2 linked regions of the Stieleria varia genome follow. The protein of the gene in region 2 interacts with the protein of the main gene of each other region in a pairwise test. Links are inferred from orthologs where the notes say so. Each region holds a gene or a part of one and is shown on either strand. Other genes may lie near its edges. The genes, in order: tpiA and pepT.

Region 1 (9,800 bases), 8.4 Mb from region 2 along the record:
CATCGTCGAATGCGGCGTTTGGCGAGGTGGCAGCATGATGGCGGTGGCTAAAATGTTGAGTCAGTTCGGGGACACCGATCGGGAGCTGCATCTCTACGACACCTTCAGCGGCATGAGCGAGCCGACGGAAATGGACGTCGCGATCACGGGTGAACAAGCCGAACACTTGCTGGCAATCGAGTCACGTGAAGACGCCAAGAGCGTTTGGTGCGTTTCGGGATTGGACGAAGTTCGCAGTCATATGCAGACCACGACGTATCCCCAACATCGCATTCACTATCACGTCGGCAAAGTCGAAGAAACGATCCCCGAAGGTGCCCCAGAAAAGATCGCCCTGCTGCGTCTGGACACCGACTGGTACGAGTCGACGCGTCATGAAATGGAGCACTTGTTCCCAAGGCTTGCCGACGGCGGTGTCTTGATCGTCGACGACTACGGCCATTGGGAAGGCGCCCGACGTGCAGTCGACGAGTACTTTGCCGAGCATGGAATCGGCATGATGCTGCACCGCCTGGACTACACCGGCCGCATCGGCATCCATCACGCCAGCGTCCAACGACGCGCACGCAATTCGGCACGCGACGCGGCTTAGCCGCCACCAATTGAAACGAAAGTATGGCTCCCCTCTCCCCCAAAAACTGAGGAGCCTAAGCGAGTCAGTTTTTGGGGGGAGAGGGGCTGGGGGTGAGGGGGCAAAGCCACTTGGTTTAAACAGCTAACCCCCTAAATCAAGACTGGACGATGCACTAGCGGTTTGATGATTGAAGAGAACCGTAAGCTGCGTGGAGCGAACCGTGGGCCGCGAAAAATGGTCCGCGAAAAATGGTCCGCGAAGCATCGGGCATTGCGTATTGCCCGGCCGCTTACGCGTCGCGGCTCACCAAATTCAACTCGCTGCGAAACACAAACACATCACCTAGGAAATCACACCGATGCAACATCATTCGTCACCCAAGCTGCTCAACGTCGGTTGTGGTCGTTGCTACCACGACGAGTGGACCAACATTGATTTGGTGGCGTGTGGACCGGGTGTGCGTCAGTACGATCTACGAAAAGGTCTACCGTACGACGACGACACCTTCGACGGCGTCTATCACTCTCACGTCCTAGAGCATCTTGCCCCCGCCGACGCGCGATCCATGTTGACCGAATGCCGACGCGTCTTGCGCCCAGGCGGCGTCTTGCGGATCGTTGTGCCGGACTTGGAGGGCATCGCTCGAACTTACCTGCAAACGCTGGACGCCGCCGCCTCGCATGACGTGACCGACACCCAATCCACCGCCGCCGAGTTGGACCGAGCCAATCACCATTGGATGACGTTGGAAATGCTCGACCAGCTTTCGCGACAACGTGGCGGCGGCGAGATGGGCAAAGTTCTAGCGTCAGAGAAGCCTATCAACCGCGACTTCTTGCTGCGTCGAATGGGACATCAGGTCACGGGCAACAGTAATCGCAACGACGGTGGTGGTAAACCTCGCAAAACCATCGGGCAACGCTTGCGCCAAGTCCTCAACGGACTGCGAAAACAAACCGCGTTGGCCGCCGTGACTTTGATCGAAGGCCAAATGGGACGGGCGGCGTATCGCGAAGGCCGCTTCCGTCAGTCCGGTGAAATCCATCGTTGGATGTACGACCGAGTTTCTCTGGCTGCCTTGCTCGACGAACTCGGTTTTGACGAACCGACCGTCTGCGCGGCCCACGAAAGTCGCATCGAGTCGTTTGATCACTACCAACTCGATCGCGACGGCGATCAACAACGCAAACCGGACTCGATGTACATGGAAGCTCACAAGCGAGCAGCATCGATAGCGGTGGGCAAGTCACAGACCGAATCGTCGTCGGCGAGCAAAGCCGCGTAAAGCGATCGATACGCGTCGGCTTCGCGTTGTGCGGTGTACTGATCCGCCGCGATCCGTTTGGCGTTTTCTCCTTGCGAGCCTGTCGCCTCACGATCGCTTGCCATTGCGGCAAGTTTTTCGGCGAGATCATCTGCATCGGCCAACTTCGCCAGTCGCCCGGTCTGTCCATCGATGACTAAGTCTGGAATGCCTGAGACATCAAAACCCAGCATGGCGGTTCCGCCCGCCATGGCTTCCATCGCGGTCAACGGCAAGTTGTCTTCCGTCGACGGCACGATGAACACATCGCTGGCGTTGTAGACCTGCATCCTCGCTGCGGTTCCTTGGAGGTATCCGAGGGAACGAATGGGAATGTTCGAATCGGGGAACTGGCCACCGCCGAACACCAGGCCTTGCACCTTGCGTCCTGCACTTTGAGGCCAACCCTGTTGTGACAGTTTCTGAAGCGCCGCGATCAAGAACCGTGCGCCTTTGCGTTGATTGTCCAGGTCGGCTGCGCCGAAACAGAACACAAACGCATCGGGGTCGATGCCGAGTTGTTCTCGGGCCGCTGCGCGATCGGTCGCCGCGGCATGAACTTCGTCGGACAGTCCGTAGGGGATCCGATGAAACGACTTCGCCTGTCGAAAGATCGGACTTTCCGCGGCCTGCCCGATCAGCCATCGGCTAGGCGCAACGACGTGCAGGTTCAATCGTTTCAGCAAGCCGAGCTTGATTTCGAAATACTGTCGACTCCAGTCTTGGGGGCCACGATCCGATTCCGCCAACTGGGGACACTGGCCACAGCCCTCGGTGAACCGTCGGCATCCGGCGCTGAAGTGGCAGCCGCCGGTCAGCGGGTTCATGTCGTGCAGGGTCCAGACGATCGGCATCGCGGGGGGGATCGACGCAAAGAAGCTTTCGTAATCAATCAGCTTGGTCACCCAGTGCAAATGGATGATGTCCTCTCCGGTCAACTTGGCATTGGCGGGCGGCCACGGTGTGCGGGGGGCACCCTGGGGCGAAGAAAAAATTTCAAAGCCGGCGGGCCGACGACGCATCGCTCGTTTGAAACTTTGTCGATGAAGTCGAAACCGAATCGCCGCGGCCCACCGAGTCGGCAGGGGCATACTCCAGCGGGTTGCGACCATTGCGTTTGGGTCTGCGACCAGTGCCTTCGGGTCTGATGAGTCCGCTTCGTCGCCCAGTTTGGCGGGAAAGTAGAGCTGTGCATCGACGTTTTGCTGTCGCAGAGCGTGCGTCAGTTGGCGGGCTCCACTGGCCGCGCCCCCTTGCAGCAGACCGGTCATCAGGTGAATTTTCACGTTAGGTGGCTCCAGGGAGGCTTTCGTCGCCACTGTGACCTTGGCCCAGCGGCCTGAGAGAGGGCACATTGCGCCGGACGGAATAAATCCTTTGGCCTCGACGGAAACCGGCCCCCGTTGATACACTTTGAGGCTTCTTTGCTGCCACCCGAAATTACCCAGCCTGCCCGCTAAAGCGATTTTCTACCGTGATCCTGATCTTGAAAAGCGGTGCGACCGATGAGCAAATCCAGCACGTCCTGGATCGCGTCGACGCATTAGGCCTGCAAGCCCACCTGAGCCGCGGAACGTACCGAACGATTGTCGGCATCATCGGCGACGAACAAAAACTCACCGAAGAACCCTTGAAAGCCATCCCAGGCGTCGCCCAAGTCATCGCTGTGATGCCTCCCTACAAGTTGGCTTCGCTGGACGCGCACCCCGAACCGAGCGTCATCGATGTATCCGGCGTCAAGATCGGCGGTGGTAACTTGGCGATGATCGCCGGCCCCTGCAGCGTCGAAGAAGAAGACCGGATGCATCGGATCGCCGAAGCGGTCAGTGCAGCGGGCGCGAACTTGTTTCGCGGAGGCGCTTTCAAACCACGCACCAGTCCGTACGCTTTCCAGGGCATGGGCGAAGAAGGTCTGAAGCGATTGCGTGATGTCGGTCACGCCCACGGCATGCCGGTCGTCACCGAAGTCACCGATCCACGTTTGGTGGATTTGGTCAGCGAGTATTCCGATATGTTGCAAGTCGGCGCTCGCAACATGCAGAACTTTGCCCTGTTGACGGAAGTCGGCAAGTCGGAGCGTCCTGTGTTGCTCAAGCGAGGCATGTCGGCATCGATCAGCGATTTGTTGATGTGCGCCGAATACATCTTGTCCCAAGGCAACATGAACGTGGTCTTGTGCGAACGTGGCATCAAAAGTTTCGATACCGCGACCCGCAACCTGTTCGACGTGGCCGCCGTTCCGTTGGTGCATCAACTTAGTCACCTGCCGATCATCGTCGATCCGTCCCACGCCACGGGACGCCCGGACTTGATCCCCGCTTGTGCCATGGCCGGCCTTGCCGCCGGCGCTGACGGGGTACACATCGAAGTCCATGACTGCCCCGAAGTCGCCAAGAGCGACGGACCGCAAGCCTTGTTGCCTGAACAATATGCAGAAGTGGCGAGCCAAATGCGTAAGCTCGCCGAGCTGCTTGGAAAAACCATCTCACCGCTGCCGGAGACAATTGCGTGACCCGACGTACCATCATTGCTGGAAACTGGAAAATGAACACCCGCGCCGGCTCGGCGACCGAGTTGGCTCGCGGTGTCATGCAAGCCGTTGGCGAAAATCCGTCGGTCGAAGTCGCAGTTTGCCCGCCATCGGTGTATTTGCACTCGGTGGCTGACGTACTGGCTGGCTCCTCTGTGGGCCTGGGCGCACAAAACCTATACGCCGCCGCCGACGGTGCTTACACCGGCGAAGTCAACGCGGCAATGTTGTGTGACGTCGGTTGCCGTTACGTCATCCTGGGACACAGTGAGCGACGCGCACTGCTCGGCGAAACCGACGCCATGATCAGCGAAAAACTCGCTGCCGCGCTTGCCGGTAATTTGGTCCCGATCGTTTGCGTCGGTGAAACACTGGAGGATCGCCGATCGGATAATACCGAGAAAGTCGTCGAGACACAGTTGCGTGGATCGTTGGCTGGACTGGATGAAACACGTGCCGCTGGTGTCGTCATCGCTTATGAGCCCGTTTGGGCAATCGGAACCGGCGAGACGGCCAGCCCGGAACAAGCAGAAGCGGTTCATGCGTTCATTCGCAAACTGCTGGGCGAACTGTTCGGCAGCGAAGTCGGCGATCAGATGCGGATCCAATACGGCGGCAGTGTCAAACCGGGCAATGCCAAGGAATTACTGTCTCAACCGAATATCGACGGCGCACTGGTCGGCGGAGCAAGCCTCACGGCAGAAGACTTTGTCGGCATCATCAACGCTGCCTAGCTAGCCGCTCAATCCAAATACATTTTCAACGGAGTTTATCATGAGTTTGTTACTGTTCGCATCGTACCAAAGCGCGTTCTTGGGTTGGGCGATGGGCATCCTGTCCCTAATGCTGATCCTGCTGATTCTCGTGCAACGAGGCAAGGGCGGCGGATTGACCGGTGCATTGGGCGGACCCGGCGGTCAAAGCGCATTCGGCAGCAAAGCGGGCGATACCTTCACGCTGATCACCGTCGTCTTTGCGACGGTCTGGGCTTTGGTTTGTGCCGTCGCGATGTGGTCGCTCGGCACCCAAGTAACCGAGATCGCGGAAGTCCCTGCGGTGATCGAAAGCCGGGGCGAGGACACCGGAACCGCTGTGATCCCCAGCATGGGCGGTGACGCTGGCGACCTGAGCGGCCTCAGTGGATTGAGCGGACTGCCGTTGGACTCGGACGATTCGACCGAGACTCCCTCGATGGACCTGACGCCTGCAACGCCCGACAGCACCCCTGCGACGGAAACACCCGAGCCCGGCGATACACCGGCTGAGGAACCAACAACGACAGAGACGCCCGCAAGCGAAACTCCCGCAAGCGAAACCCCCGCTGCTGAGACAACTTCGACAGAAACGCCCGCTGCCGACGCACCTGCATCAGAAACGCCCGCCGCTGAGCCCGCCGCTGAGCCGGCCAGCACAGAGCCGGCCAGTACTGAAACGCCAGCCGAGACGGAACCGGCGCCCGCGGAGTGATTTCGCCCAGCCCGCTTTCCAGTTCTCTTGAACCCGCCTGCACGATCGCAAAGCATACCGTGACCTCAAATTCCGTCCGCAGCATGACCGGCCAGGGGCATGCACAGATCCAGAACGAGCTGGGGACGTTTTCGGTGGAGGTGCGCACGGTCAACAACCGTGGGTTGAAGTGTGTCATACGGACCAGCGACTCGCTTTCGTCTTTGGAATCCAAGATCGAAGCGACCGCGCGGACGCTAATTCATCGTGGCAGCGTGCAATTGAATCTGCAATGGCGACGTCCCGGCGACGAAACGCCTCAGCGGATTAACGAAACCGTTCTGGCTGGCTATTTTCAGCAATGTCGGCGCGTTCTCGACAAACAAAACGGGAATGGTTCGATCGATATCACGGGGCTGCTGGAGCTGCCAGGCGTCCTGATCAATTCGCCCGTTGAGGATCGACAGAATGACGATGTGATTTGGGATGCGGTACACCAAACCCTTGTCGCTGCCATCGTCAACCTCAACCAATTGCGTGACGCCGAAGGCGTAAACATGGCGGCAAGTTTAGAAGCGGATTGCCAAGTCATCCGAACGCAAGTCGATGAAATCACCCTGTTGGCGCCAGAAGCCATCGAGAGTTACCGCGAACGTTTGGAGACGAAGGTCAAGCAGGCCTTGGAGAAACACGACATCAACGTTCAGACCGTCGACCTGCTGCGTGAAGTCCAGGTCTATGCGGACCGGGCCGACATCAGCGAAGAAGTCACCCGGCTGGGCAGCCACCTGCAACTGTTCCTGGCCGTGATGCGTGGCGAACACACCGACCGAAAAACCTCCCCCGGCGACAAGTCGACGGCGGAACCGACCGGGCGTAAACTGGATTTCATCATCCAAGAGATGTTCCGCGAAACCAACACCATCGGCAGCAAAGCCAATCATGCGGGGATCTCGGCCCGGGTCGTCGAAGTCAAATGTGCGATCGAACGGATGCGAGAACTGGTCCAGAACCTGGAATAGGGAACAACGATACAATCACTGGCGCACTTCGTAGTGGGATTCGCCAGAACTCCTTTCGCCTGGGATTTCCGCCGAAATCCACTACACCATTTATTGAGGACGCGTTCCTAAAGCGATGCCAGCAAGCCGACCTGCCGCGAGAAGTGTCGGGCAAAGCGAGACAATCATGAACTCAAGCAATGCTCAATTGATTATCATCTCTGGTCCGAGCGGGGCCGGAAAATCCACCGTCGTCAATCGGTTGCTGGACGAGTGCCCGCTGCCGCTGGCGCTGAGCGTGTCAGCGACCACCCGAGCAGCACGACCGGGGGAAGTCGACGGACGGGAGTATCATTTTCTCTCCCAAGAGAGATTCGATGCCCTCAAAGCCGAAGATGCCTTTCTGGAGTGCAAAGAGGTTTTCGGCCGTGGACATTGGTACGGCACCCTGCGGAGCGAAGTCGCCTCGGGCATCGCGGCAGGAAAATGGATCATTCTGGAAATCGACGTCGAAGGTGCCTTGGACATCCTCGACCACGACGAATTTTCACCTATCACACTTTTCATCCATCCCGGAGGGATGGACGAGCTGGAGCGAAGGCTCCGAGGACGAGGGACCGAGAGTGAAGAAGCGATCAGCCGTCGACTGGAGACTGCGCTCGCTGAGATGAGATACCTGCATCGATATCAGTATGAAATCATCAACGGCTCGGTCGATGCCGCCGTTGCCCAAATCTGTCAGATTTTGAACGACAAAAAGGAAGCACAAGCATGCTCGAAGAACTGAAAGAAGAAGAGATCGTCAACAAGGTCGGTGGACGCTTCAAACTGAGCACCCTGATCCAAAAACGCTTGGTCCAACTCAACCAAGGCAGCCGCGCGTTGGTCAACGCCGACACGCACGATAAGATGTCCATCGTCTTGCAAGAGATCATGCAAGACAAAATTGTCTTGAACATGGAAAACGAAGTCGAAACGCTACAAGAACTTGACTTGGATGCCACGATCGCTGCAGCGGAAGCCCCCGAGCTGGACATGGGCGACCTGTAGGTCATGCTCCGCATGACAAAATACGGTCCCCCCATCATCACGTAGAAGCGTCTCTCCGAGACGCTAACCATTCCCTTCGATGATCGATACACGAACGAACGATCGTGAGCAACTGAAGTGGCTCGCTGCTTTCCATCTCATCATTGCAGGGCTCTGGCTTTTCAGCCTGTGGATTGTCACCAATCAGCTTCGCATTCTGAATGCTTTCGACGAGGCTCAGTCGGCAAGTGGGCCAAACGCTTTCGCCTCTGACACCCGTGGCAATCCCTTGGCTTGGTATGTGAAAGGACTTGCCGCATTGATCTCGATCTTTGTCTGCTTGAACATCGTTTCTGCAGTTTTGCTTTTCAAGCAAAAACTGCGATCGTTCTCGCTTGCTGTCTCAGGAGTCAACTGCTTGCACGCTCCCATCGGTACTGCACTAGGGGTGGTCACATTTCTAGTGCTGTTCAGGCCAAGCGTACGCAGTCTGTATAGCGAGAATCCGTTGCATCCAGCGTCGGCAGAACCCTGAAATGCTCACTGTGCGTATATCAGCAGCCGACGCTCTTTTTGTGGCTTCTTGTGTTTTTCGTGGCTCACCTGGTTCGCTGATCCTTGCCAAAGAGTGTTTGCCACAACAAGCACGAAACAACGCGAGAATGGGTGCTCTCGGAAAAGGAGCCGACGACCGCTGATACCTGGAAACACAGACAGAAGTCGCAAAGGAAGCGGGACTGGAACCAGCAAAAGCAATCCCGACGTACGATCTCGACCTGACACTACGCCCTGTCTGACACCGGGCAGGCGGTTTGAGATAAAATCGTTTTGAGGCCGATTGGACGTTCCGATCCAAGTCCGTTGTACGAATAGCCCTCAAAACCGAAGCGTCAACAAAACATGTGGACATGCCCGCATTGCGACGGCACGACGGATGACGAATTCCGGATCTGTTGGACGTGCAGAATCCCGCGAGGGAAACCTGCCGACTTTCACGAGCGTGCTCCGGTTCGACGGGATTTCCACACCGCTTCACCTGAATCGCCTGACGCGAGCTTGCAGACGATGCTTCCTGCCGCGGAGGTTCAAACGCGAGTCATTTGCGTACTCCAGGGACTTACTTCTGTCGTGATGGCAGCAATATCCATCTGGTGTTTCTCAATCCTAAACACGCAGCCAAGAGCGTTTGCGACATACTTCAGCACAGTCTCGTCAAGCAGGGCCGAATTGCTTACCGCTGTTTGGAACGCAACCGTTTTGCATTTGATCGTCTCGCTTCTTGCCTTGGCAGCAGCCGCATGTATCTGCTGTCGACGTGCTTACTGGTTCTGCATCGTCGTTTTTGCGATGGAGTTCTTGGTCTGGCCATTCGGAGCACTCGTAGCTCTCGTTTCGTTCGCAGTGTTCTTGCAACCTGCTGTGATCGATTCATTGCTGCGTGGCCGAACCGAATACCAGCAAGAGATTTCCTCAGAACTGGCGGAACAAGGATGAAGTTGAAACGCGTCTATTTGCTTCCCTTCTTTGTGTAGGCCAATTGCATGAATTTGGTTTCCTCGCCGCCTTGAAGCGTGATGTACATGGTCATCACACGTTTCCCATCCTTGTAGACGGTCGTCATCCTGTGCTTGGCCGGATTGCCGTCCATGCCGGGCGCCATTCCGACAAGCGTCATGGTCTTTGTTTCTTTGTCATACTCACCTTTCAGGTGCATCATCCCAGGACTGAGAGAATCCACCCAAGTGCCAACGTATTTCTTTGTTTCGGGATCGTAGCCAGTGCTTCCGTGGCCCTTGAAATCCAGTCCCATCATTTTCCCTTCAAAGTCGCTGATCAGCCAAAAGTTGCCCAGCATCTTGTTGGATTCGGTGCCCCGGGTGACTTCAGGAGTTCCACTTGCGTAATTGGTGATTTCGA
Region 2 (9,690 bases):
GTCGCACCGGCTTCGACCACAAATTCCGCGTTTCCGCCACGACTGCTGTAGCGATTGGCATGCACGACGACACCAGCCGCGGGGGCTTTGATCACACACTTTTCCAGTTGAGCGGTCGTGTCGGCAAGCTGCAGTTGCTCTTCCTCCAGTTCGCTTTCGTAGGCGGCCAACTGTGCCTCGGCGGCCTCGATGTCGCTGTCAAACTGCACCAGCATTTTCTTGCGAGTCAGATCCTGCAGCACCTTCAAGCGTCCCTCCGCTGCGGCCAGCTGGTTACGTGCGTTGGCAACGGCAAATTTGTCTGCATCGAGTTGCAGGGATTTGACGAGGCCCTTCGCGACCAGGCGTTGGCTGCTGCCCAATGCCAACTGGGCCTTGCGGAGGTCTTGTTGGGCAACGGCCATCTCGCTGAGGATCGCACGTTCCTCTGTTTTGAAGACACCTTCGAGGTACTCTTGCCGGGCGATCTTGGCTTGCTCCACCGCCGCACGAGCGGTGGTCACGTTGGCTTCCGCTGCGATCACACTGATCTTGTCCTCCTTGAGCGCCGTCTCCAAAGCCGCAGCGTCGAGTTCGACCAACTTGTCGCCTTCGTTCACACGGGTTCCTTCGTCGATCACCCACAGAATCGGAATTCCGCTGCTGGTTCCCCGCGACTTGATCTCACAAACCAATTCGATATTGCTGCTGCTCTCGACTTCACCCTGTTCCAGCACGATATGATCAAAGGGTGCGACCACCACCGCCTGGGTGATGAGCGTGCTCGTATCGATGCCGGACTGTTTCTCCAGCATGTAACGGTAGCCGGCATAGCCGACCAATCCGGCGATCACGAGAACGGTGAGCAAAGCTCCCAGGAGACTGCCGCGGCGGCGATGTGCAATTTGGCGATGTGCGGTTTGGCGATGTGCAATTTGGCAACGGCAGAATTGCCAACGCTGCGATGATAATGACAATCGGTCATGGAGCATGGCCGGACTCAATTTGAGAAGGGGCGGGGGCGGGAGTGCCTGATTCGTTTGAACCCCGAGGGGGAGTCGAGGTCTCGCCTCGAATGCGACGAACCACAGAGGGTCCAGTCATTCTACTCGACAGTCAAAAATGACCACCTCCAGAAATGCCCTATTTGCCCGACTTTCCACTACTTTCGGGCTCAATCCGACGTCGCCGAGGCAGCTCTGAAAAACCGTGACTCGCGGCCAGGATGACCGCTCACACGCTCTGGAGCGGTTACGATGACGCGTTTGCCATTGTCCCCACCCGCACTGATGCCCCCGCCCGCATTACCAAACGGACACACACCATGCGACTCGCTGTTTCTGCCTATTTAGCCGTTTCATTTGTGTTTTACGGGCTCGCCTGCCCGTTGCATGCTGCAGATCCGCCTACGGTTGCCGACGATGCCCTGGAGGTGATCGAAAGCACACGGGGAGGCCGGCACTGGGTCGACGCGGCCACCGCCGATCCGATGGAAGCCCAGGATTCTCTCGGCAGCTTTGAGATCGCACAATCGTTGCGACTGGAACTATTCGCTGCAGAGCCCCTGGTCATGGATCCCGTTGCCATCACATTCGACCCCCAAGGTCGAATGTTTGTTGTCGAATACGGAGACTATCCGACGGGACCTCCAGAGGGCGAGCCACCGCTTTCACGAGTGGTCTTGATCGAGGACACGGATGACGACGGACGGGCGGACCAGCGAACCGTGTTTGCCGATGGCCTGAATTTTTGTCACAGCGCGATGCCCTATCGCGGCGGCTTGCTGATCGGGGAGCAAACTCGCATCGTGCACTTGGTCGATACCGATGGCGACGACATCGCTGATGTTCGAAACGTGCTCTTCGATGGATTCACGCCCGCGCACCCGCAGATGCAAATCGGAAACCCGAGGTGGGGAATCGACAACTGGGTGCATTGTAATTACGGGCCCGGCAAGATCGTCTCGTCGGCGTCACCGGATGAAGCGGTCGAGATGCCTCGGCGAGACTTTCTCTTCGATCCTCGAACGCTGCGATTTCGTGCCGATGGCGGTTGGGGACAGTTCGGCAACACGGTCGATCGCTGGGGCAACCGATTCTACTGCACCAACCGCAACCCGATCATCACGACTACATTGACGCCAGAGATCGCAGCGCGCAATCCCTTTCATTTGGTCTCGCGGATGTCATACGATGTTGCACCCTCCGGCGGCGACTCACGCGTCTATCCGTTGATCGAGATGAAGAGCAACTACCTTTCTCACGCGGGAACGCACACCGCGGCGTGCGGTGTGACGGCGTTGACCGGTGATGCCCTGGGAAAGGATACATCCGACAGACCTTATCAAGACAGCGTGTTTGTGTGTGAACCCATCGGGCACCTTGTGACTCGCAGCGTGATCGATCGCGAAGGCTCGATGCTGACGGCAAGTCGAGCTCAGAGACGCGTTGATTTTTTAGCATCCACCGATCCCTGGTTCCGTCCGGCCAGTCTCGCCAGTGGACCCGACGGCGCACTGTATCTGGCCGACATGTATCGACTGTGGGTCGAGCATCCCAAGTTCTTGCCGCCAGAGATCGCCGCCAAGTTGGATTGGCGCGCAGGAGAAGATCGAGGACGCGTCTATCGCATCGTTGCCAAGGACGTGTCTCCGCCAGCACCCTACGTCGAGCCCAGGACCGTCGCTGAGCGAGTCGCCATGTTGAGCGACCCGAACGGCTGGCGTCAATTCATCGCGCAACAACTGATCGTAGAAGACTACGCCGCATCGGGCAGCTCACGCGAAATGGTGGTGGCATTGCGGCAGCAGTTGCGATTGAGTCAAAGTTCCAGTGGACGGCTGCACTGTCTCTGGACTCTTGCGGGGATCCATGCGTTGGAGGATCAAGACTTGATCGCTGCACTGGGAGATTCCGACTGGCATGTCCGCGCCGCAGCGGCTCAACTCTCGTCGGACAGACTCGACAACGAAGCATTGCTGGACACCTTGATCGGCCACGTGGGAGACACCGACGATTCGGTGGTGCGGCAAGCCGTGATTTCGTTGGGCGGCACGACGTCAGAAGGGGCGACCGCTGCGTTGGCCAACGCAGCAAAACAACATTTCAACGACTCACTGATTCGGGACGCTATCCTGACGACGGCGGCAATGCGTTCGACGAAACTGCTGAAAGCGTGTGTAGCCGACGCGGAGTTTGTTTCCTCCGCCACCGACGATCGGCTTTCCTTTGTTCATGATTTGGCCGCCATCACCGGCGCTCGCGGAGAGACGAACGAAATCCGGGATTTTGTGCGGTCATTCTTTGGCGACCCCGCACCGCTCCAAGCATGGTGGCAATACGCCGCCGTCGTTGGTTTTGCGGATGGCTTGCAGCGACATCGTGGCCCCATGGGGCGAACGACCTTGGCGGCCTTTGTGAAGTCGCCCCCAAGCGAACTTGCCGCGGTCGCCGGCGTTCTGGCCGACTGGATCCGAGACGGCGAATCGGTGCTGAGCGATCCCGATGCATCTCTGGAAAGCCGCGTTGCTGCAATCGGGCTGTTGTCTCAACGCGGTGAAGCAGAGAGCTTGCCGATTTGGCGTGAGCTCTTCCGTGCGGATCAACCATCAGAGATTCAAGTCGCGGCCGTTCGCTCATTTTCCCGCGTCGTATCGACTGCCAAATGTCAGTTGCTCATTGAGCATTGGTCTCAACTCGCGCCGGCGGCGCGTCCCATAGCGATGGATACCATGCTGCGTCGCACTGATGGGACCCTTTCGATGCTTGAGGCGATGAAAGACAAAACCATGTCGCCATCATTGCTATCCATCGATCAACGTGTTCGGCTGCTCAAACACAGCGACGCGTCCATCCGCTCGCTTGCGTCTGAGTTGTTAGGCGGTGCGGTATCGGCCAATCGCCGTGCGGTCGCCGGGCAGTATCAGTCGGCCTTGACCGCTGACGCATCGCCTCAACATGGCGCGGCCGTGTTTCAACGCGCATGTGCCAACTGCCATCGATTGCGAGATGTCGGACACGAGATCGGACCTGACCTCACAGACGCGGTCAATCGCAGCCCGGAAGCCTTGCTCTATGACATCTTAGATCCCAATGCAAAGGTCGAGCCACGCTATACGTCTTATTCGATTCTGACCGATCGCGGTGAAGTCTATAGTGGATTGATCGTCAATGATTCGGGAGGGAACGTGGTGTTGAAGATGGCGGAAAACAAAGTCGTCTCCGTTTCGCGAGATGAAATCGAGGAAATCAAATCCAACGACATTTCCCTGATGCCCGAGGGGATCGAAAAGGAAGTGACGCCACAGCAAATGGCCGACTTGCTTGCTTACCTTCGCCAGCGTTGACAAAAGAATATCAGGAGCCTTTTTGGTTGAAGGGGTAGCTTTCTCTTTGGTAGGGTTTTGTGGAGTTGGTCTCGCCCTCGTTTCGTAGCCTTGGGTTCGATCCATGCCTCGTCCCCCCAAATGCGATGTCGCCGGGATGTACTGGGTCACGATGACTCATACGGCACGCTACCATGCACACTATCACACCACCGGAACCGGCCATCTCTACCAAGGCCGCTACAAGAGTTTTGCTGTTCAAAGTGACGACCACTTCTCTACCGTCTGCCGCTACGTCGAACGTCATGTGTTGTCCAGGCCTGGTGCGTCGCGGCGAAGGGACCGGGACAAGAGGTGACAGGCTAGAAAGCCTGACGTGCTTGGGATTGGCAGTGGGGGCACCAGTAGAGTTTTCTTGACGCTAGGTCTGTGGTTTCAATTGCGAAGTCGCAACCGGGGCAGTTTGGTTGGCGATAGACTCGAAAGCGTTCGCTGTCGGCCAACTGGGAGATTGGCTTGCCGGCTTCGCTGGCTGTGACGGTGATGATCTTGCCGTATTTCAATCCCGTCTTCATCATCCTGGTCAAGACTTTCCACATGTGATCAAAGTCTGGCTTGGTCAATGCATTGCCGGGCTTATTGGGATCCATCCCTATCTCGTAAAGCAACTCGGCGCGAAAAATGTTTCCCACGCCGGCGATCACGGATTGATCCAATAGCAACGCACCGATCGGTTTCTTGCTTACGGAAATAGAATCCCATGCCACGGATTTGCGGCCTCCGGCCAAAGGGTCTGGTCCCAACTTGCTGACGATCTCATCTCGTGTTTCGAGAGTGATCACACGACAGGTCGTCGGGCCGTTCAGATCGATGCACGCTTGTGTACCGATCATTCGCAACCGTACTTGGCCGACCGGTGGAGGCGGCGGGACTTTATGCTCGCGATATTTGCCGTAGCGTCCAAGGTGGATGTGTACGATCCGCTGGCCTTCAAATTCGTAGAACAAATGTTTCCCTGCCGCGTGAACACCGGTCAGGGTTTTGCCGGATACGTTGCGGGCGTCGGAGCGGAATCGTCCTTGTGGACTGGTGACTCGGATCACCTGGTCCCGGAGCATCTGGTCGTGTCGGCGTGCAATCCAATGGGTTTTGTGTCCTTCTGGCATCAATATTTTTTTGGTCGCTGGTTTGGCGTTGCGGGGGAGAGGAAGACAACGGTTTGGGGCGATTGCGGGCGGAGAATCAAGCGTGAAGGGGTGGGAACGGCAGATTCCTGCTCCAAGCTGCTTGGCAGGCGTGTTCACTTGCCTATTCGAGGCACCGGAACCTGGATCGTTTGCAGGGACTGTACTGCCGCGAGAAGCCTATTCGTCCGTTAGGCGGCTTGTTCTGGATGGGTTACCAGGGAATACTTCTAGTTGGCGGTTGTGTCGGGACCGCCTACGAATAACGTCCCGACACAGATTTCAATTCAAACCAGATTCGAGGCCCATCATGCGCAAGTTCGCATTCCTGTTCCTGTTGCTTCCCGTTTTCTGCACGTTGACGACCCTGACGGGTTGCGGTGAGCCACAGAACGCTGTGGTGGAGCCTGCTGCAGAAGTCACTCCAGAAGAAGTGGCACAAGAAGAAGAGTCGACGGAAACAACCGCTGAGTAATCTTTGGCTCAGCGAGACGATGAATCGGGATCACTCGCCTCGATTCGAATGACGTGGCACCATCACACCGCATCGTTTTTCAACGATCTCAAGATGGTGCTGCAGGTGACCAGCGGCAATCCACGCCAGCGCGCGCGTGGTGAGCTGCTGGCCGTCGGCCGTCCCTCGACGGTCCCAAGCAAGCGGCGACAATCGCTTCAGCAACATCAGATTTGCTTTTCTCAAATCGCCCAGCTCGGTGATCAAGTGCGAGAAGTTGCCCAGGCCGAATCGGCTATCCGCATACGCATTCTCGTCCCAGCCTGGTAGTGGCGTTGGGTCACCGGCGGCAAACCGCAAGATTCGATAGCCGCTCACACGTTCGGCGTTCGCACAGTGTTCAAAAACTTGGCGAATGGTCCATCCATACGGTGAATGGATTCGGTCGACTTGTTCGGTGCTGATGCTACTGGCAAGTTCACAGAGCCAATGCATTTGGTCCTGCATGACCGAGAGAACACAGTCGCCCGGCACGTTCTCTATCAGTTGTCGATGGTAGTCGGCTGAGTATTCATCGCCCACGCAACGGCGACTTGCAAATCGCTGTTTCATTTAGATTTCCAATTGATCAAGCAGATCTTTGATGGCGTCCGCGGTGTCGTTGATCGACTGCGAATCGATGGTGTGTGGTCCAAGGAACTCATGGAATCGTGCATCGGCACCGGATTCTTTCAGCAGATCCCTCAAACGCTTGGCGCTTTCGAACGGCAGGATGGGATCCTGGGTGCCGTGTGCTTGGTAGACCTGGACTCCCGCCAAGTGATCTGGCATGGCTGCTTTCCACTGAGACTCGCACACGACGGTTCCAGAAAACTGCATCAGCAACTGTGGCTTGGGGATGTCACCTCGGAGCGTGGTTTCCATCGAGAGCATGGCCCCCTGAGAAAATCCGCCCAGCGCAAGGGGCGCTTTTTCTCCTGACGGGATTTCTTTTCTGGCGACTTCACGGACGACGGCACGGATCAGTGAGGAAAGTGCCTCCCGAGCCTCGACGATTCCCGGCGGCTCTTTTTGGTGCAGTTCATCAAACCGCTTGGCCTGGACCATGTCCATCAGCGCGGCCATGTTCAGCGGCCACCATGCGCGACCTTGGGGCATCCCGAACTCCGCGAGCGAGTGAGGTGCAATCGGGCAAACAAACAGAATTCGCGACGCATCCGAACCCAGGCACTCGATCCATTCCATCGCCACGCCCAGCAGGTCATGTCCCGGGGCGCCATAGCCGTGGCACAGCACGACGGCCAATTCCGGTCGACTGCGCGGAGCAACGACGTAGCTGTCCAGGTCGCCGAAGCGTACTTTTTCTGGGGAAATCATTTCATTATCCGCTTTGCGTTTGCTGCCCAATTTGATGGACGGCTCACCGAAAGATTAAAAGTTGACGCTCCACTAGCATCGCTGTTCGCTCCACAACCGCAAGGTCTCGATGAGATGTTCGACCGCCTGAACCATTTGATCCAAGCAGGCAAATTCACGAACGCTGTGGATGTTGTGTTGTCCACTGGACAGGTTAGGCGTCGGCAAACCTCGCTCGGTCAATTGTGAACCATCGGTCCCGCCGCGGACAATCTCCAGGCTGCAAGGGCGTCCGAGATTCTGGAATGCTTGTTGGGCCAAATCGACAGCTTGGGGCAAGGATTGCAGTCCGTCACGCAGATTTCGGTACTGACGTCGGATGGAGACTTCGAATTTCAGGCCCGGCGTTTTATCGGCCACGGATTGCGCCACCTGCTCGAGCTGAGCGGCGTAGCGATCCAGGTCGTCGGTTTCAAAGGAACGCAAGATCAGATCGACCCTTGCCTGGCCGACACCACCGCTGATCGTATGGGGATGAATGAACCCATCGCGTCCGTCGGTTGTTTCCGGCGTATCGGTGTCGCGCGGCAAGGCAGCGACAAAATCGGCCGCCGCACGCACGGCGTTGATCATGCGTCCTTTGGCGATCGCCGGATGAATGTTATCGCCGATGAATCGGACCGTCGCGGCATTTGCCGAAAAGGTTTCCACGTCGATATCGCCTGCACCGCCGCCGTCCACCGTGTAGGCGACCGTCGCATCGAGTTTATCCAGATCAATCTTGTCCGTGCCATGGCCGATCTCTTCGTCGCAAGTCATCAGGATTCGAACCGGGCCGTGCATCAGATGCGGGTTTTCGATCAGAGTGTGGGCGAGTTCCATGATGATCGCCACACCGGCTTTGTCGTCTCCACCCAACAACGTGGTGCCATCGGTTGTGATAAGTGTGCTGCCGATCAGTTGTTTTAGCGCCGGGCACGAGTCGACTCGGATCATCTCGCCTGACGGCAATGTGATATCGCCTCCCGCGTACGCATCGATGACTTGCGGCCGAACGTTATCCCCCGGGGCCTCCGGCGAGGTGTCCATGTGGGCGACCAAAGCGACCGCGGGGCTGCCGCCGCCGTCTGTCGCGGGCACGGTTCCCCACACGAGTGCATTTTCGTCTTGGTGGGCGTCGTCGACGGACATCTCCTGCAGCTCGGCGAGCAGGATCTTGCCCAACGCCGCTTGAGATGCCGTGCTGGGATAGGTTTGGCTGTGCGGATCCGCCGCCGTGCCAATCTGGACATAGCGGAGAAACCTCTCCAGCAGGCGATCCCGGCGGATCACGACGCGATGGTACGAGTGGTTGGGGTCGTTCGAAATCATCTCGCGTTGTTGCTCCGGGTGGGTTCGACAATCGGGCGGGTGTGGTAAGTTATCGCCTCGGCGTTCATGACTTCGTCTCCATCCTGATCGAACCTACGCGATGCCAGAAGCCGTAGCTCATTTAGTCTTTGATTGCGAAAGTATCGCCGATGGTGAGCTGATCGCGAAAGTCCGCTACCCGGGACAGGGTCTTTCTGCCTGTGAGGCGATTAAGACTTACCAGGACGAATTGATGGAGCAAAAGGGGACGACCTTCATACCCTACACGTTCCAAATGCCGATTTCCGTCGTGGTGGCGAAAGTCGCCAAGGATTTTCAGTTGATCGATCTGGTTTCCTTGGACGAGCCCAAGTTTCGCAGCCACGTGATCACGGCCCACTTTTGGAAGGGCTGGGAGGTCTACAAACGCCCGCAATGGGTGACCTTCAACGGACGCACCTTTGACCTCCCGCTGATGGAAATGGCCGCCTTTCGCTACGGAATCTCGCTCGGCCAGTGGTTCAAATCCGACGGCTATCGATCGCCACGCAATCGGTTTTCTGTCGACGCCCACATGGACCTGCAAGATCTGTTGACGAATTTCAGTGCGACGCGTTTCAACGGCGGTCTGAATCTGGCGGCTCAGATCCTCGGCAAACCCGGCAAGATCACTTTGACGGGCGACCAAGTCCAGGAGCAATACGACGCGGGGGACTTGCAGGCCATCAGCGACTATTGCCGATGCGATGTTCTGGACACGTACTTTGTCTTTCTGCGTTCCATGGTCCTGACCGGCAAAATGTCTCTCGAGCGAGAACTGGAGCTGGTCGCCCAATCCAAAGCATGGATCGAGCAGCGTGCCGATCTGTGTGCCGCCTATGCAACTTACTTGGAACGGTGGAACCAGTGGGATGACCCTTGGGAGAATGAAGACCTGACGTGACCGACGACGTCCTGCTGAAAGCCACCGAGCTGTGTCGCTCTTTCAAGGGCCGCGCGGTGCTTGATCATGTGTCACTCTCGATCAACGGTGGAGAACGGAT

What was found.
Region 1: the proteins of pepT (region 2) and tpiA interact in binary tests that used the Escherichia coli proteins (3 or more experiments, as listed by UniProt). The link is inferred for Stieleria varia from one-to-one orthologs.

What each region holds. Positions count from the first base shown.
Region 1 is NZ_CP151726.1:1,017,331-1,027,130, forward strand. Bases 3,273-6,263 are described here. They hold tpiA (triose-phosphate isomerase), read left to right. Parts: upstream 3,273-4,385; coding sequence 4,386-5,141; downstream 5,142-6,263. Other genes in these bases: aroF (3-deoxy-7-phosphoheptulonate synthase), read left to right, coding at 3,352-4,389; secG (preprotein translocase subunit SecG), read left to right, coding at 5,182-5,874; Pla52nx_RS03585 (YicC/YloC family endoribonuclease), read left to right, coding at 5,934-6,263. Outside these bases: Pla52nx_RS03555 (TylF/MycF/NovP-related O-methyltransferase), read left to right, coding at 1-592; Pla52nx_RS03560 (class I SAM-dependent methyltransferase), read left to right, coding at 933-1,859; Pla52nx_RS03565 (glycosyltransferase), read right to left, coding at 1,787-3,163; more of Pla52nx_RS03585, read left to right, coding at 6,264-6,875; gmk (guanylate kinase), read left to right, coding at 7,042-7,641; Pla52nx_RS03595 (DNA-directed RNA polymerase subunit omega), read left to right, coding at 7,626-7,904; Pla52nx_RS03600 (hypothetical protein), read left to right, coding at 7,984-8,418; Pla52nx_RS03605 (hypothetical protein), read left to right, coding at 9,111-9,377; Pla52nx_RS03610 (DUF1579 domain-containing protein), read right to left, coding at 9,391-9,800. UniProt on the Escherichia coli protein: Involved in the gluconeogenesis. Catalyzes stereospecifically the conversion of dihydroxyacetone phosphate (DHAP) to D-glyceraldehyde-3-phosphate (G3P).
Region 2 is NZ_CP151726.1:9,380,633-9,390,322, reverse strand. What follows is about bases 6,511-9,391. They hold pepT (peptidase T), read right to left. Parts: upstream 8,630-9,391; coding sequence 7,391-8,629; downstream 6,511-7,390. Other genes in these bases: Pla52nx_RS31710 (3'-5' exonuclease), read left to right, coding at 8,769-9,391; Pla52nx_RS31720 (alpha/beta hydrolase), read right to left, coding at 6,554-7,318; Pla52nx_RS31725 (DinB family protein), read right to left, coding at 6,511-6,553. Outside these bases: Pla52nx_RS31750 (efflux RND transporter periplasmic adaptor subunit), read right to left, coding at 1-971; Pla52nx_RS31745 (PVC-type heme-binding CxxCH protein), read left to right, coding at 1,205-4,324; Pla52nx_RS31735 (Fpg/Nei family DNA glycosylase), read right to left, coding at 4,666-5,469; Pla52nx_RS31730 (hypothetical protein), read left to right, coding at 5,798-5,962; more of Pla52nx_RS31725, read right to left, coding at 5,993-6,510; more of Pla52nx_RS31710, read left to right, coding at 9,392-9,590; Pla52nx_RS31705 (ABC transporter ATP-binding protein), read left to right, coding at 9,587-9,690. UniProt on the Escherichia coli protein: Cleaves the N-terminal amino acid of tripeptides.